3 regions of the Peribacillus frigoritolerans genome follow, and region 3 is predicted to be linked to each of the others. Evidence: riboswitches for the same ligand, from Rfam matches in the RefSeq annotation. Region 3 holds a riboswitch; each other region holds the start of a gene.
What was found. Region 3 has a riboswitch for lysine ahead of ABOA58_RS25450 (amino acid permease). Riboswitches for the same ligand answer to the same signal wherever they lie in the genome.
Positions count from the first base shown of each region.

Region 1 (5,587 bases), 1.1 Mb from region 3:
AAATAAATCAACCTGTTGTCCCAGCTCTGCTGCTTTGATCGTAGCCATTAATCCAGCTAGACCTCCACCAACGATAACTATTTTACCTTTACCCAATTCTGTCACTCCCTTATTTCCATTAGCCAAGCTATGTTTTTCCTAATTCTTATAAATGAACTCTATCTTCTTATACGAAAGCGAAAATTGCGCTGATTCCGATATAAGAAAGAAGAACGAAAACGATCAATGTAAAGTAAGTCATGATTCTTTGCGATCTTGGTGAAACTGTAAGACCCCAGCTCACTGCAAATGACCATAATCCATTAGCAAAGTGGAAGATTGCCGAGATAATACCAACAATATAGAACACAATCATAAATGGACTAGAGAAAATTTCAGCCATCATGTCAAAGTTAACTTCAGCACCCATAGCTGCTTGAATTCTAGTTGCCCATATATGCCAAACAAGGAAAATCAACGTTATGATTCCAGTTAGACGTTGTAGCATGAACATCCAGTTACGGAAGAAACTAAATCTGCCTAAATTGTTTTTTGCTGTAAAGGCAATATAAATTCCGTACACAGCATGGAAAATGAGCGGTAGATAGATGACGACCCATTCTACCAGAATCTTCACGGGCGTATACTCAATTAAATGAACTGCCCCATTAAAAGTTTCTTCTCCTTTTGTTGCCATAAAGTTTACCGATAAATGAAAAATTAGGAATAGACCAATTGGAATTACTCCTAGAAGTGAATGAAGCCTGCGATTCCCAAACTCACGATTTTTTGCCACTAAGTGCCCCCCCTTAATTTGTGAAAAATCATGCAAAGATAAACTGGTGGCTACCTTTTATCTCCGCGTGAAAATACAGTATAGAGTCAAAAAAACTCCTCTATACTTCCTTTACAATTATGTGACATGTCCATTTTACTCCTGACTTCTATGTGCGTCAAGAAAACGGATACAAGAAATCTCTTTTTCAGAATAGATTTTATTGGATTAAATTGGATATTTTTTGCATGTCAAGATGATATTTTGAATAAATTTCTAATTTAACTATTAATATCTCGGTATAATTTCTCATTTTTTTCCAATTGTTATTTAAATAAATAAAAAACAGTATAATTTGCAAAAGAAATACGTTTATAATAGATTTACAGAAAGAGGCGATAAATTATGAAAAAAAATATTGCTGCTGCGATAGAAGAAGAGATTCAAACTGAAGAAATTCAAACTGAAGAATTCCTGGTTCCAGCTTTCGGATACGAATTAATCAGAGAAGTTCTATTGAACGATATTCTCGGAAAAGACTCTAATCAAATCCTCTATTGGGCAGGTAAACAATTAGCAAGAAAATTCCCATTGAATGGCGATCAGGAAGTGATTGAATTTTTCCAAAGCGCTGGATGGGGCAATCTGGAAATCTTGAAGTATACGAAACACGAGATGGAGTTATCCCTGACGGGTGAAATAATCAGCCGCCGCCTGGATTTACACCCTGATTGTCACTTCCAACTTGAAGCCGGTTTCCTTGCCGAGCAGTTTACACTGCAAAAAAAATTCCTCAGCGAATCAACGGAAGAAATCAAACGCCGCGCAAAAAAAGTGATATTCACCATCCAATGGGATCCCAGAGATCCAATCTAATGAGCCCTTAAAACAGACTTACCCTTTTTACCGGAAGTCTGTTTTTTATTGGACTCCTGACACTTAAGCTAGCACATTTGCATGTTGACCTAGTTTAAATGCTTCATGAAGAGATTCAACCGCCTTCACCATTTCCTTTTCATTGACGACAGTCGAAACTTTAATTTCCGATGTGCTGACCATTTTCACCTGGATGCCTGTATTGGCCATCACTTCAAACATCTCGGCAGCCACTCCCGGATTGGATACCATACCAGAACCGACGATGGACACTTTGGCCAATCCGCTCTCCGTTTCGACTCGGTCGAATCCCAATTGTTCTTTATTATTTTCCAGCACGATCAAGGCCGCTTCCGTATCTTCACTTTTTGTGGAAAAAGATAGATTGGTCGTATCCTCGGCAGTCATGCTTTGAATGATGATGTCCACATTGATCCGGTTTTTCGCAAGTGTTGTGAAGATTGTGGATAATGCACCAAGTGATTGGGGCAAACCATATATTGTGACCCTCGTAATACTGTCTTCAAAAGCAATCCCGCGTACAATTAAGTTTTCTTCCATAGTTGCTTCCTCCTCAATGATCGTTCCTGATTCTCTCTCCATGCTTGAACGGACTTCAAGCGGAATTTGATAATTTTTTGCATATTCGACAGCCCTCGGATGAAGGACGCCCGCCCCCAGGTTGGCAAGTTCCAGCATTTCATCATAAGAAATGGATTGGAGTTTTCGTGCGCCTTTTATGTAGCGAGGGTCCGTTGTGAAAACGCCCGTTACATCCGTATAAATATCGCATCTATCCGCATTCAGCGCTGCAGCGATGGCAACCGCCGTCGTATCGGAACCGCCTCGCCCTAAGGTAGTGATTTCCCCATTTGCATCGTTACCCTGGAAACCGGCCACGACCACTATTTTCTTCTCCTGTAGCTTAGCTTGGATCCTCGTGGCATCGATGTTTAAAATCCGGGCATTCCCATGAACGGATTCCGTTTGCATGCCAGCCTGCCAGCCAGTATACGAAATGGCTTCATGTCCTTTTTCAATCAATGCCATCGTTAACAGGGAAATCGTTACCTGTTCCCCCGTAGTCAAAAGCATATCCATTTCCCTCTTGCTCGGGGTTCCGGAAATATCCCGGGCCATGGACACCAATTGATCCGTGGTTTTCCCCATGGCTGAAACAACGACGACTACCTCATTTCCATTCTGCGCTTCCTCGATTACCCGATCGGCAACATTTTTGATTTTTTCTACGCTTCCGACGGATGTTCCGCCAAATTTTTGAACGATTAATGCCATCCTCATGCACCCTCTCTACCTTTTTAGGCAATAAAAAAAGCAATGAGAAATATCTCATTGCTGTGATCACATATCTAAATACTGTAAACACAGTGAGATAGCTCTCCAGGGTATAAACCCTGACAATCCGCCATTTATTAAATGTCGGACCAGGAAAACAAGGTATGAGTCTTGTATTCCTTCGGCGTCATCCCCTTTCAAAACCTTTCATGGAAGCTCATACTTCTCCAGGTTTTTACTCTTGAATTCCGCACCTCTATCAGCACTTTTAAGTTGTCTAGTTAAAAATTCTTTTTAATCATAGCATAGAGATTTATCGGTAGCAAGATTATTCTTGTAATTTTCTAACGATTCCCTCGGCTACCCCTTTTGGCATGCCAGCTTCCATGATTTCCTCGGCCGTCGCCTCTTTGATTTTCTTCAATGATCCAAAATGCCTTAATAATTGCTTCCTTCGCTTTTCCCCGACTCCTGGAATATCATCAAGCTGGGAGTGAACTGCATTTTTCCCGCGTAGCTGGCGATGAAACGTAATCGCGAACCGATGCACTTCATCCTGAATTCTTTGCAATAGGTAAAATTCCTGGCTCCGGGAATCAAGAGGTACGATTTCAAGCGGATTTCCGATCATCAATTGCGAGGTCCTATGCTTTTCATCCTTAATGAGGCCTGAAAGTGGAATATCAAGGCCCAATTCATTTTCCAGAATATCCCGAACGGCTTCGACATGTCCCTTTCCGCCATCAATGATGATCAAGTCCGGAAGCGGCAGCCCTTCTTTCAATACTCGTGAATATCTTCTTCTGACCACTTCACGCATCGATTCATAATCATCAGGCCCTTGGACCGTCTTGATCTTATATTTGCGGTACTCCCTTTTTTCCGGCTTTCCATCAATGAACACGACTAAAGCGGAAACTGGGTCACTTCCCTGGATGTTGGAGTTATCGAAAGCTTCAATTCGATGCGGTGTGTAGATACCCAGTTGCTTCCCGAGGTTTTCCACCGCATTGATCGTTCTTTCTTCATCCCTTTCTATCAAAGAGAATTTTTCCTGAAGCGCGATGGAGGCATTCTTATTCGCCAATTTAAGCATGTCTTTTTTCGCTCCCCGTTTCGGGTGAATCGTTTTGACACCAAGCAGCCCTTCGGCCATTTCGGCATCCACTGATTCAGGCAGCAAGATTTCCTTTGGTTTAAAGTGGTTCGTAATCTCGTAAAACTGACCGAGGAATGTAAGAAGTTCCTGTTCGGGTTCATCGTAGACCGGAAAAAGCGAAACATCCCTTTCTATCAATTTACCCTGCCTGACAAAAAATACCTGAACGCACATCCAGCCTTTATCATAGGCAAAGCCAAATACATCCCTGTCGATGAAATCGGTCGTCATCATTTTCTGCTTCTCCATCGTAATATCGATGTGGGCAATCTTGTCACGGAACTCCTTGGCCCTCTCGAAATCGAGCTCTTCCGATGCCTCCAGCATTTTTTCAGTCAGTTCTTTTTTTATTTCAGTATGCCCGCCGTTCAAGAACCGGTTGATATCATCGACCATTTTTTTATATTCCTGTTCCTCTACATCATATACACATGGGGCCAGGCACTGGCCAAGGTGATAGTAGAGACAAACGCGATCCGGTAACGTATTACATTTTCTTAGGGGATAGATGCGGTCGAGCAATTTTTTCGTTTCGTTAGCTGCAAATGCATTCGGATAAGGGCCGAAATATTTCCCTTTGTCTTTTTTGACTTTTCGCGTAATGATTAGACGCGGGTGGCGTTCCGCAGTCAGCTTGATGAAAGGATACGTCTTATCATCCTTTAGCATGACATTATATTTTGGGTCATGTTTTTTGATTAAGTTCAACTCTAAAATAAGAGCCTCGATGTTGGAAGAGGTGACGATGTATTCGAAATCCTCAATCTCATTCACGAGTCGAAATGTTTTCCCATCATGAGATCCCGTAAAATAAGAACGGACACGATTTTTCAACACTTTCGCTTTGCCTACATAGATGATCGTTCCCTGACGATCTTTCATTAAATAACAACCAGGTTGATCGGGAAGAAGGGCAAGTTTATTCTTTATTTGTTGATTCATGCATTCAGCCTCCTGTTCTCCCTTTTTTACAATCATTATATATCAAGATAGCGAAAAAAGCTTCAAGTCCGCAGACTTGAAGCTTTTTTTAGCTATCTTACTATTACGCGTGTTTTGCAATAAGTTCAGCAAGTGCTTCTTTAGGTTGGAAACCAACAACCTTATCGACCACTTCACCGTCTTTAAGCACGATTAATGTCGGGATGCTCATCACACCGAATTTTCCAGCTGTTTCTTGGTTTTCATCTACATCCACTTTTACGATTTTTGCTGTATCGCCAATTTCAGTATCAAGCTCTTGAAGAACAGGAGCGATCATTTTACAAGGTCCGCACCATGGAGCCCAAAAATCTACAAGAACGACACCTTCGCTAGTATCTGTTGTGAAAGTCTGGTCAGTTGCATTTACAATAGCCATATATATTTCCTCCTCAAATTTACTCAAATAACTAAAAACAGTATACCACTGTTGCTCAAATCGATGCTAATATTTTGCTTCAGTGGTAGGATGTCCAAAAAAAGAGTAATTATGCAGGCCAAACCCCCTCCCCATTAGCGTA
Region 1 is NZ_CP158190.1:3,991,859-3,997,445, forward strand. Features, by position in the region: gene sdhA (succinate dehydrogenase flavoprotein subunit) at 1-96, opposite strand, end outside; gene ABOA58_RS19560 (succinate dehydrogenase cytochrome b558 subunit) at 167-775, opposite strand; gene ABOA58_RS19565 (YslB family protein) at 1,160-1,630, shown strand; gene ABOA58_RS19570 (aspartate kinase) at 1,694-2,926, opposite strand; lysine riboswitch at 3,017-3,193, opposite strand; gene uvrC (excinuclease ABC subunit UvrC) at 3,255-5,027, opposite strand; gene trxA (thioredoxin) at 5,131-5,445, opposite strand.
Region 1: it holds a riboswitch for lysine, as region 3 does, so the genes downstream of both, ABOA58_RS19570 (aspartate kinase) here and ABOA58_RS25450 (amino acid permease) in region 3, are expected to answer to the same signal.

Region 2 (5,587 bases), 2.1 Mb from region 3:
TGTACATCACTGATTACTGGAAAAACGAGCTCTGGTTTACGTTTATTATCTGAATTTGAAGATTCCGAGAATGCTTGTACACTTGATAAAGATGTTGTTAATCCTACCGTTACAACTGTCAGCATCGCTGCAAATTTATATTTCCCTTTCAAAATCAATACCTCCTATTTATCGTTTAGCTAATTATGTATTTTTTTAACAGATCGACAAATATCCTCCTTGTTTATAAATTTTTATGGTGTTTACCAATTAAAATAGTAACTTTACATTATTAATAAAATATAAGACCAATGTAATTTATATATTAATAAATCCAAAAAAACTATGGCCAGTATTCGTTCCATTCACTTTTGTCTCGTTTTTGGTATTGATTTTCCTTTTCTTAATGGGAATGGGGTACTATCCCTTAACTACGTAGATACCCGTAAAATGGTAATATTTATACAGATGGTAAATGATTCCATAGTACATAGAAATACCAATTTTCATATGGTAAAGTCTAGAAGAAGGAAAGGAGAGAGGTTATTATAAAAAAATTATTAAATATTGTGATGGTAATGACTCTTGTCTTTGGAGTGTTTTTTGCGATTGCACCGATCAATAAAGCATTTGCCTTGTCCTACGATAATACAAACCCTTATTCGACAGGTTGTGCTTCTAAAAGCCCAATCACCTATGAAACAGAATATATCTATAAAAACGGTGTGAAAATTGGATATGTGCAACTAAAAGGAAGTGCGTATTGTCATACGGCGTGGGGTTACTTAAAGTTTTATTCATCTGCTCCTTACGATTATTATGCAAATGTTTGGGTTGACAGTTTTAATGGCACGACTAAGAGAGCATTTACAAGTTGTGCTAGTTCCGGTGGAAACGGATGGATAATGAAAGGGCAGACATCATGTTATACTGCACAATTATGGAATTTAGATCCGTATAATGCTTTGGCCAAAGCAGGTATTTATTCTTCAAGCGGGGCTCTCATTATTTCTGCGAACACCGGTCGTTATTAATGAGATACTAATGAAAACTTCCTGTTAACGACGGTTGAATTGCATTTTTGCCATCTTTCCCATTTTGCCTACTATGCACAATCCATTTCGCAGTTCAATGCGTGATCAATTTTCTTTGTTAACACCCCCACGAATCTTAATGGCTTTTTTCATTTCATCTCATGGATTTGGAACGAGATACGTATGCTGTTTATATGTATCTCGTTCCAATCCTGAATCAATGGTATCCTACTGACAATTGAAGCGATCGTTTTCTTGCTTCCTACGTCACGGATTTTCATATCTTGCTGTCCTCCCCCACCTTGATACCTTCTATAAGATATATCTATTGTCAAAACTGACTATAAAAGGTTGAAATCTTTCACACAGTTTGTTTTATAAATCTATAAATGTTGAGATTACATAATACTAAAAAAGAATCCAGCCCTATACCGTATCCATTTCCATTGATAATCCATGTATTCTAAAAATTATTTCTAAATTGGCCTTGCAATAGAAAGGATTCCTTGTTATATTACAGTCAATTAAATATTTTCTTACTTCATACTTTTTGAAGTGAGGATAGAGGAGCAAAGACCATTAGTACACATTTTGAGGAGAATGAGATCCTATGACTATTGTGGAAAGGGGAATTTGCCGAAGCGGAAAGAATCTCATGTTCTTGAAGCTGGTTCTGCTATTGAATAAATACAGGACTGTCATATAGGAAACTATATGGAGGGCTATCTTATGCGCGGAAACATTTTTTGGTAAATATTGTTTCTACTGCAGCAGCGAATCCTCGTTGTTGCTTTTTTGCGTTTACTCCTGAATGGCCCTAACCACCTCTGAATATTTTTTAAAAAATTATACAAAAGGGTGTGAAGTTATGAATTTTGGCCAAGTTTTAACCGCAATGGTTACCCCGTTTAATCATAATGATGAGGTTGATTTTAATGCTACGAGAACTTTAGTGAATTATTTAATTGCTAATGGTTCTGATGGATTAGTAATAGCTGGTACAACTGGAGAGTCCCCTACATTAACTCAAGAAGAGAAAGTAGAATTATTCAAATTTGTTGTAGAAGTTGTTGATGGAAGAGTTCCAGTCATAGCTGGAACTGGCTCAAATAATACGAAAGCTTCTATCAGCTTGACAAAGCATGCAGAGGAAGCAGGAGTCGACGGAATCATGCTCGTTACCCCATACTATAACAAGCCGTCTCAAGAAGGATTATTTCAGCACTTTAGCGCTATTGCCCAATCAACATCTTTACCGGTAATGCTTTATAATATTCCAGGACGAAGTGTTGTAAACATGTCAGTAGAGACGATTGTTAACCTCTCGAAAATCAACAATATCGTGGCAGTAAAAGAGGCTAGTGGTGACTTAGATGCCATGGCACAAATCATTAGCAAAACAACTAGTGATTTTACATTGTACAGCGGCGATGATGGGTTAACATTACCGGTTTTAGCCATCGGTGGAACAGGTATTATTTCGGTTTCTTCACACATAATTGGTAATGAAATGCAAGAAATGATCAATAGCTTTAAAAATGGTGATGTCCAAGGTGCTGCTTCTACGCATCGTAAACTTCTTCCAATCATGAAAGCATTATTTGCTGCACCAAGCCCGGCACCAGTAAAATCAGCATTAAATATGCGGGGGTTAAATGTTGGAGGTGTCCGCTTACCGATGGTCCCTTTAAACGATGAAGAAAAAAGAGCACTGCAAATAGCTTTACAACCTAGTAATGAAGAAGCTGTTTTGTTAAATAAATAAATAAAGATAATGATTCTTTCAGCTATACTTTAATACCGATTTTCTAATTAAAGACCATAATAAACGGGATAAAATTTTAAAAAGCAGTGCAACTCATAAAGAGTGCACTGCTTTTTAATCGATGCAAGGCTCATTGCTTAAACTAGTTGAGCAGAATGGATTTATATTTACTAATATAAATTGATAATGAATAAATAGCCTATGTTTCTCTTTAGAAAGGCTATTTTTTTCTCCAAACCCTTTTATTTCATGGCCTGATGTTGCTGTTCTTCATTTTGATCCTTGCTGCAGACTTTATGTTTCCAAATTTAAGGACTTCATTTTTTTATTCTTTCTTCTACTTCTCTCTTTCTCTTGTTCTATCAAAAACGTTCGATAATGTGTACTTTTACGAACGGGACTTTTCTTCCTATATGGGTAAAACTGTTGAATATTTAATTTCTCTGAGAGCTAGGCTAGTTTGAATTTTTGTTATACCTAGTTTATTTAACTTTCTAATAAATATTTCTAATTCCTTCCGATCTTTGTTAGCCACTTTTAGAAGATAATCATACTCACCTGTTAAACAATGACACTCTAATACTTCCGACATAGAAGCTAACGCCTTTTCCAAAACTTCCAGTTCTTCAGCTTGATGTATATTCGTACTAATAAAAATGAAACATAATAAATCAAAACCTAGCTTCTCCTGGTTTAAAATTGCTACTTGTGCATTAATAAACCCTTCATTTTCCAAACGTTTTATCCTTGAATGTATAGCTGGTGGAGATAATTTGACACGCTTTGCAAGCTCAGTATTGCTTAACTGTGCATCCTTTTGCAGTAAATCTAAAATTTGAATATCAACATTATCTAGAACCTTGCTTACGATAGATTCCACTTATAGTCACTCCTTTTACAAATGTTCCAAAAACGGTATCATCTAAAAGCCAAAACTTAATTTAATTCTGTATATCAGCAATATTTTTTAATATTATTTTAAGTTTCTTCTATTATACAAAATAACATATTAACTAACGAACTAAAATGTTAAAATTATTAGTAATTAATTATGAAAATTGAAATGTCATTGTGCACAATGGCTTCGATCTTTTTTCACTTAAACTGTGAAAGATGAAAAGGAGCAAAAAGATATGAAATATTATTATTTTTCGTTATTACTTTTAACAAGTTTATTATGGGGTGGAAACTTTGTCGTAGGTAAATCGCTTGTCGGTCATGCTTCTCCGATGACGTTGACAAGTTTAAGGTGGATCATTGCTATTAGTTGTCTTTGGCCAATTGTATGGTGGAAAGAAAAAAAGATATTTCCTCCTCGAAGTGCAATCCTTCCTTTATTTTTGATGGGAATTACAGGTGTGGTTCTATTTAACCTATTACAATTTGTAGCATTGGAGAAAACATCCGCGACTAATGTTGGATTAATATCAACATTAAACATGATTTCAATTGCTGTTTTTTCATTTTTCTTTTTAAAAGAAAGAATTAATATTCTACAAATGTTTTCTATGTTATTTTCGCTTATTGGCGTAATACTTGTACTTTCAAAAGGAAATATTGATCTTTTCCTTTCATTACGATTTAATACAGGTGATTTATATATGATGGCTGCTGTATGCGTTTGGGGAATATATTCCGTTTGTAGCAAATGGGCAATGATAACAACAACACCCATGATGTCTACATTATATTCTGGTATATTTGGACTTATAGTTCTTCTTCCGTTTAATTTTTCTAATTTTACAGTTTCTAATATAAATACTTCTTTCATACAATCTATTTTATATACAGGCGTTATCTCAACTGTAGCATGTATGGTACTTTGGAACATTGGTGTACAAAAATTAGGTACAACAACATCAGGTATTTTCTTGAATTTCAATCCTATTTTTACTGCAATTTTAGCCTTCCTATTATTAGGTGAAAAAATGACGTGGGTACAAGGAATTGGTAGTGGTATCGTGATTATAGGTTGTTATTTGTTCTCTTATTTTAAAGCGAAGGTGATTTTCAAAAAGAATTCTAGACAATCGCAGATTCAAGGATGATTTTTTTAAAAGTCTAAAAACGTAATATCTCTCGTGATTAATTTTCTATATATACAAACAAGCCTGATCCAAGGTGGATACAGGCTCATTTGTTCAAAAACTTTCCCGATAAGGAATTAATAAAAAAGTGCTTATTTTAACATCTTACATGCTTGCGTTTAAATCCAATCCTTCCTGTATCGACTTCTTTTTGAATACTTTCGTAAGCATTTAGAAAACTGCTTTTTTTCTTGTCCAATTTGACTATTCCTATTGCCTTTGCGGTCTCGACTGCCTTTTCATGGAGCGGCAAATATAAAATCCCCATTCATAGCGGATTTCGTTCGTTCTGGCGAATCGTGAATTTTATTTTTCACAAGGTCAAGCATATTGGAAATTTTGCTTTCTGAAAATTCATCGTCTAGTCGATTCCCTAAAAGCACCGTCTAGCTGAAGAGCTTTATTCCTCGGGGACCTACGATGCTATGTCCTATGAAGGCATTATTCGGATTATGATCGTTGGATGGATGCTGCGTATTTTTATCTGTCCGATTTAGTAGACGCTGTAACTTTATCAGAGTTAGATATTGCACAAGAAGTTGCTGATAAATGGAATTATTATTTTGCACTTCCTTCTTTTTGAAATTTTCCGCTGTGAGTGATGGCGAATATTTTACAAACTGATTTGATAAGAATCTCCTTTTTCTGGATCAGACATAACATTCACCTTTTTTACTGGGATTTCATCACTGCCCATCAAGCTTTATCAAATCATTATCATA
Region 2 is NZ_CP158190.1:3,010,266-3,015,852, forward strand. Features, by position in the region: gene ABOA58_RS14735 (metallophosphoesterase) at 1-152, opposite strand, end outside; gene ABOA58_RS14740 (DUF2690 domain-containing protein) at 558-1,013, shown strand; gene ABOA58_RS14745 (hypothetical protein) at 1,163-1,294, opposite strand; lysine riboswitch at 1,568-1,746, shown strand; gene dapA (4-hydroxy-tetrahydrodipicolinate synthase) at 1,882-2,778, shown strand; gene ABOA58_RS14755 (Lrp/AsnC family transcriptional regulator) at 3,188-3,658, opposite strand; gene ABOA58_RS14760 (DMT family transporter) at 3,912-4,826, shown strand; partial or broken gene ABOA58_RS14765 (DNA alkylation repair protein) at 4,963-5,245, opposite strand.
Region 2: it holds a riboswitch for lysine, as region 3 does, so the genes downstream of both, dapA (4-hydroxy-tetrahydrodipicolinate synthase) here and ABOA58_RS25450 (amino acid permease) in region 3, are expected to answer to the same signal.

Region 3 (5,587 bases):
TGATTCAAACGGGAATTGCTGAATAAAAGTAGAATATTCTGGAGTTTCCCCCTTTATAATAGGGTATTGGTGTAATGATTGTGTCAATGCGGCTAAAAAGGGGGAAAAGCATGGACAAAGCATGGTGGAAAGAGGCAGTTGTGTATCAAGTGTATCCAAGGAGTTTTATGGATAGTGATGGCGATGGGATAGGGGATATAAACGGGATCTTGATGAAGCTCGATTATTTACAAGAGCTGGGTGTGAACGTGATATGGCTATCCCCCGTTTATCAATCTCCCAATGATGACAATGGATACGATATCAGTGATTATAAAACAATCATGACTGAATTCGGAACCATGGCTGATTTCGATAGGTTATTGAAGGCAGTTCATGAACGTGGAATGAAGATCATGATGGACCTGGTGGTCAACCATTCTTCAGATGAACATCCGTGGTTCAAGGAATCCCGATCCTCAAAAGATAATCCGAAACGTGATTATTATATTTGGAAACCAGGCAGGAATGGGAAAGAGCCAAATAATTGGGAGTCGATCTTTAAAGGTTCAGCGTGGGAATATGATGAAGGAACCGATGAATATTATTTACATTTATTCAGCAGGAAACAACCGGATTTAAACTGGGAGAACCCTAAGCTCCGTGAAGAAATCTACAGCATCATGACATGGTGGCTGGATAAGGGTGTCGATGGCTTCCGGATGGATGTCATCAATTTCCTTTCAAAAGATCAAAGCTATACAGATGGAGCCGTTCATCATGAGAAGCAGTTTGGTGACGGAAGCCCGTTTTTCCTGAATGGCCCGCGCATACATGAGTTTTTACAGGAAATCAATCAAAGGGCACTTTCTGGATATGACGTGATTACGGTTGGGGAGATGCCAGGCATCACACCGGAGGACGCGCAATTATTCACAGGTAAAGATCGTGGTGAGCTACATATGGTCTTTCAATTCGAACATATGGATTTGGGGAGCGGACCAGAAGGGAAATGGAGTAACGATAAATGGAAGCTTACCGATTTAAAGCGAATTCTTTCCAAGTGGCAGACTGGTTTGGAGGGGGATGGCTGGAACAGTTTATACTGGAACAACCATGATCAGCCCCGGGTTGTCTCAAGGTTTGGTCATGATGGGAAGTATCGTATTGAAAGCGCTAAGATGCTTGCCGCTTGTCTTCAGATGCTTCAAGGTACACCTTATATATATCAAGGGGAAGAACTGGGCATGACCAATGTTGCATTTGAAAGCATCGATGAATACCGGGATATCGAAACATTGAATTCATATGACGAACTCGTCAATTCTCATGGCTGGTCGAAAGAGCGGATGATGTCAGCCGTCCATGCCCGCAGCCGGGATAATGCGAGAACACCGATTCAGTGGAATGACTCCCGTAACGCAGGGTTCACGCAAGGGACTCCTTGGATTAAGGTTAATCCCAATTTTCCCGAGATTAATGCAGAAAAGGCCTACAATGATCACAATTCCATTTTTCATTTTTATAAAAAGCTTATCCAAATACGCAAGGAACAAGATATCGTCGTTTATGGCCGTTTTGAACTGCTGTTGCCGGATGATGAACGAATATTTGCCTACACGAGATCGTTGGAAGAAGAAAAGCTGTTGGTACTATGCAACTTTAAAGAAGAGCAGGCTCCCTATACTTTGCCTGAAGAGCTGCAAGCATATTCTGCCACAAAGCTGATCGGCAATTATGATCAGGAGGAAGAAGGGATCTCGAGCAAACCCCTGCAACCATATGAATGCCGTGTTTATCATTTGAAATGAAAAAAGGACCTGTTCTTCTCCGATTAGGAAGAACAGGTCCTTTGCGTATTATTTTGATTTAAGGTCACATTCCTCTAGGGGAATGATTTTCGTTTTATGCTTAATTTTATAGCCGAACCATAGGACGAAAAATAGAATCAAGCCAATGTAGGAAACAAACATTGAATTCCAGTCAATCCCATCGCTGCTGAAAGCTTGATAGCCTTGTCCGATGATAATAATAATACAAAGGACAAGTGCGAATATAGGTCCGAATGGGAAGCCTTTTGCCCGGAATGGTAAAGCATTCATATCAAGGCCTTGAGCTGCGTAGGCTTTGCGGAACCGATAATGGGCAATCGCAATCCCTACCCAGGTGACGAATCCCGCCATTCCTGAAGCATTCAATAACCAGATATAAACGACGCCATCACCGAAAAACGAAGCTAGGAATGCAACGCAGCCAACTAAAGAAGTCAGGATAAGTGCATTCACGGGTACTCCTCTTTTATCTAACTTGCCTAGGAATTTCGGTGCTTTCCCATCACGTGCCAAGTCCCATAGCATACGGGTTGAAGCGTACATGCCAGAGTTACCTGCAGAGAGTACGGATGATAAAATGATCGCGTTCATGATGGATGCAGCAAATGCAAGGCCGGCACGTTCAAATACAAGCGTGAATGGACTTACGGCAACATCTTGACTCAATAAACGTGAATCCGTAAACGGAATGATCATTCCAATAACGAAAATTGCAAGGATATAGAACAAGAGGATGCGCCAGAAAACGGATCTGATCGCTTTAGGGATATTTTTTTCTGGATCCTCACTTTCACCAGCAGTCACTCCAAGCAATTCCGTTCCTTGGAATGAAAAGCCGGCAGCCATGAATACGCCTAGAATCGTGAAGAACCCTCCGTTAAAGGGACCTTCGCCCATTGTGAAATTGGAAAAACCAATTGGGTCATTCCCACCCATGATTCCGAGAATGATCAGAACACCCGTAATCAAGAAAATGACGACTGTCACGACTTTGATCATGGCGAACCAGAATTCTGTTTCCCCGAAACCTTTAACTGACATGTAATTGATAAGAAACATAGTGATTAACGCAATGGCACTCCAGATAAATGAAGGGCTATCCGGGAACCAGAACTTCATAATTAAGACAACGGCTGCCAATTCGGCGGCAATGGTGATTGCCCAGTTATACCAGTAGTTCCAACCAATCGCAAAACCGAAAGACGGATCGACGAATTTGGATGCATAGACACGGAACGAACCGGCCACTGGCATGAACGCTGCCATTTCTGCAAGACTTGTCATTAAGTAATAAACCATGATGCCGATGACCGCGTATGCCACCAAGGCACCGCCGGGTCCGGCTGAATGAATGGCCCCGCCACTAGCTAAAAATAAACCTGTTCCAATCGTTCCACCTAATGAAATCATCATTAAATGACGCGCTTTCAGGCTCCTTTTCAGTTCAGTAGGGCTTGATGGTGATTGTGAATTTGACAATTGATGTTACACTCCTTTTTATTGGAAGGGAACGAAAAATAAAAAAACAGCAGTCGAAAAAGATCGACGGCTGTTTATAATAAACCCGTTTATCCTTCCGAAGATAGCTCCCCACGCTTTTTGAAAAAACGTGACAGTGGTGTTCCTGTTCGGTAACACCGCCAGCAAGAATATACATGGAATATACCCTAACTTCGGCAACTTATCCTTTCAAACGGAGTCTTTAATCTTCCAGAATCTCGTCCGCTTTACTTTTATAAGCTGCAGCCTCTAACTCATCGGTAAATGAGGAAGTATTCAATTTTCTAATATCGTTGAGCCAGCTTGTAAGTGACGTCGGACGATTGTACTCATGAAATTCATGCAATCGTTAATAGATTGCTAGTAATTGAGTAAACTTTACTATATCAAAATTATAAAATAACTTTTGGGATATCGCAATGATTATTTTATGTGGTTATTTTTTCCTAGTAAATGAAAGATGGCAGTAAGGAAGAATTCAAATATAAAACATCCTGATAACTAAACGGTACTCCTTTTTATAAGGGCGTAGTCCAGTTTTACATGTTTGACCACTTCAGGATTCTCAAATAGATCCACTGCCATTTTACCAATCCATTCCAGCGGTAAGGAAATGGTCGTGATGTCGAGCATTTCACTCAGGCTATCATTATTGAAGCCGAGAATGGCCACATCTTCCGGTACCCTTATACCCGATTTCTTAGCGGTAAGAATGAAGCCTGCCGCCGTGTCATCATTCGTGATGATGAGAGCTTCAGGTTTGTCCATCATTGAATTCCAATCCTTAAACAATTGTTCACCGTCTTTGATGTGATAACTGCCTTCAAACAGCCATTCTTTATTGTTTATCAGTTTATGTTTTCTCATGATATCGTTAAAGGCCTTTGTACGATGGGAACTATTTCTGCTCTTTTTACGGCCGAGGCTGTATCCGATTTTCTTATATCCTTTAGCAATCACGTACTCAAGGGCACAGGAGAAAGCTGCATAATGATCAATGCTGATGGATGAGAATTCAGCCTGGGCTGTATCTTCACATAAAATAATCGGTCCGTATTTTTGATAATCCAAGAGGATTTTCATTTCCGAAATCCTTGAACAAACGATAATGCCATCGAGCTGCTTCATTTGCAGCATATTAAAAGCCTGGATCTCTTTCTCCCTGTCATAATTTGTTTGAAAGATGACGATATGACAGCCAATTGCATTTGCCTGTTTAGTAATTCCGTTAACGATTGCCCCGTAATATGGGTGATTGTTGAAGGGAATGATGACGCCGATAAGATTGGTTTTGCCTTTTGAAAGATGAATGGCGTTGATGTTTCTCGTATAATTCAAACGATCGATCGCTTCTAAGACGCTCTTTCTTTTATCGGGGCTTACATATGGATGATCATTCAATACACGAGACACTGTTGAGACAGATACACCAGCACATTGAGCTATTTCTTTAATATTTGTCATGGTATCACCGTTTTTTCTTTTTTTATATTGTACAGTATGAAACCCATTTCAGGGCAAGGGAACAGTGTGGGACTGCTGAAGATTTATTCTAATAAGGTCTTGTTATGGTATTGGTTTCATCCTTTAAGATTGGTTTAAGTCTTAGAGGAGGAGGAAATCATGATGTTCCAAACTTTAATCACCCTGTTTGTGCTTTGCGGAATTGAATTGGGATTTGCGTACTTGGCAATTTCCTTGAAACAGGAAAAATGAGTGGAAATGCCCGTCAATAATTCCGCGGCATTACGCGTGGAAACCGCGTTTACTCATGAATTTCACGTCGTCCAGAAATAGCTCCCTTAGTTTATGTTCACCATTAAAACTCCACAATATAAATATAACTTCATCGTACGGAATGACTGACTGTCAGGAAGCTGCCTAGTAGCTTCCTGACAGTTTTTGCTGTGTGTAAAAGTCATTCACCTTTTTGAATTGTTTAAAAATAGTTGCACTTTTTTTGTATATTTGTGTATAGTATAAAATAAGTTGTGTAGAGGAAACTTTTTAGCATTTGCGACAATGTAAAAAAATTTACACTTAGTTTTGCGCATGGCAAACTATTTTAGAAAGATGAAAAAGGGAGGGAATATGGATGGGTTTTCTAAAATCTATTGGGGGCGTGCTTGCTGCATTGCTGATTTTAACGGGGTGCGGCAATGATACGGCCGATAGGGATAAAGGCAATGGCAAGCTGAATGTCGTTACAACAACGGGAATGATTGGGGATTTGGTTGAGAATATCGGCGGTAAACATGTCGAGGTCACCAGTTTAA
Region 3 is NZ_CP158190.1:5,132,086-5,137,672, reverse strand. Features, by position in the region: gene ABOA58_RS25460 (Ger(x)C family spore germination protein) at 1-26, shown strand, start outside; gene ABOA58_RS25455 (glycoside hydrolase family 13 protein) at 111-1,790, shown strand; gene ABOA58_RS25450 (amino acid permease) at 1,839-3,290, opposite strand; lysine riboswitch at 3,387-3,571, opposite strand; gene ABOA58_RS25445 (LacI family DNA-binding transcriptional regulator) at 3,813-4,775, opposite strand; gene ABOA58_RS25440 (metal ABC transporter solute-binding protein, Zn/Mn family) at 5,407-5,587, shown strand, end outside.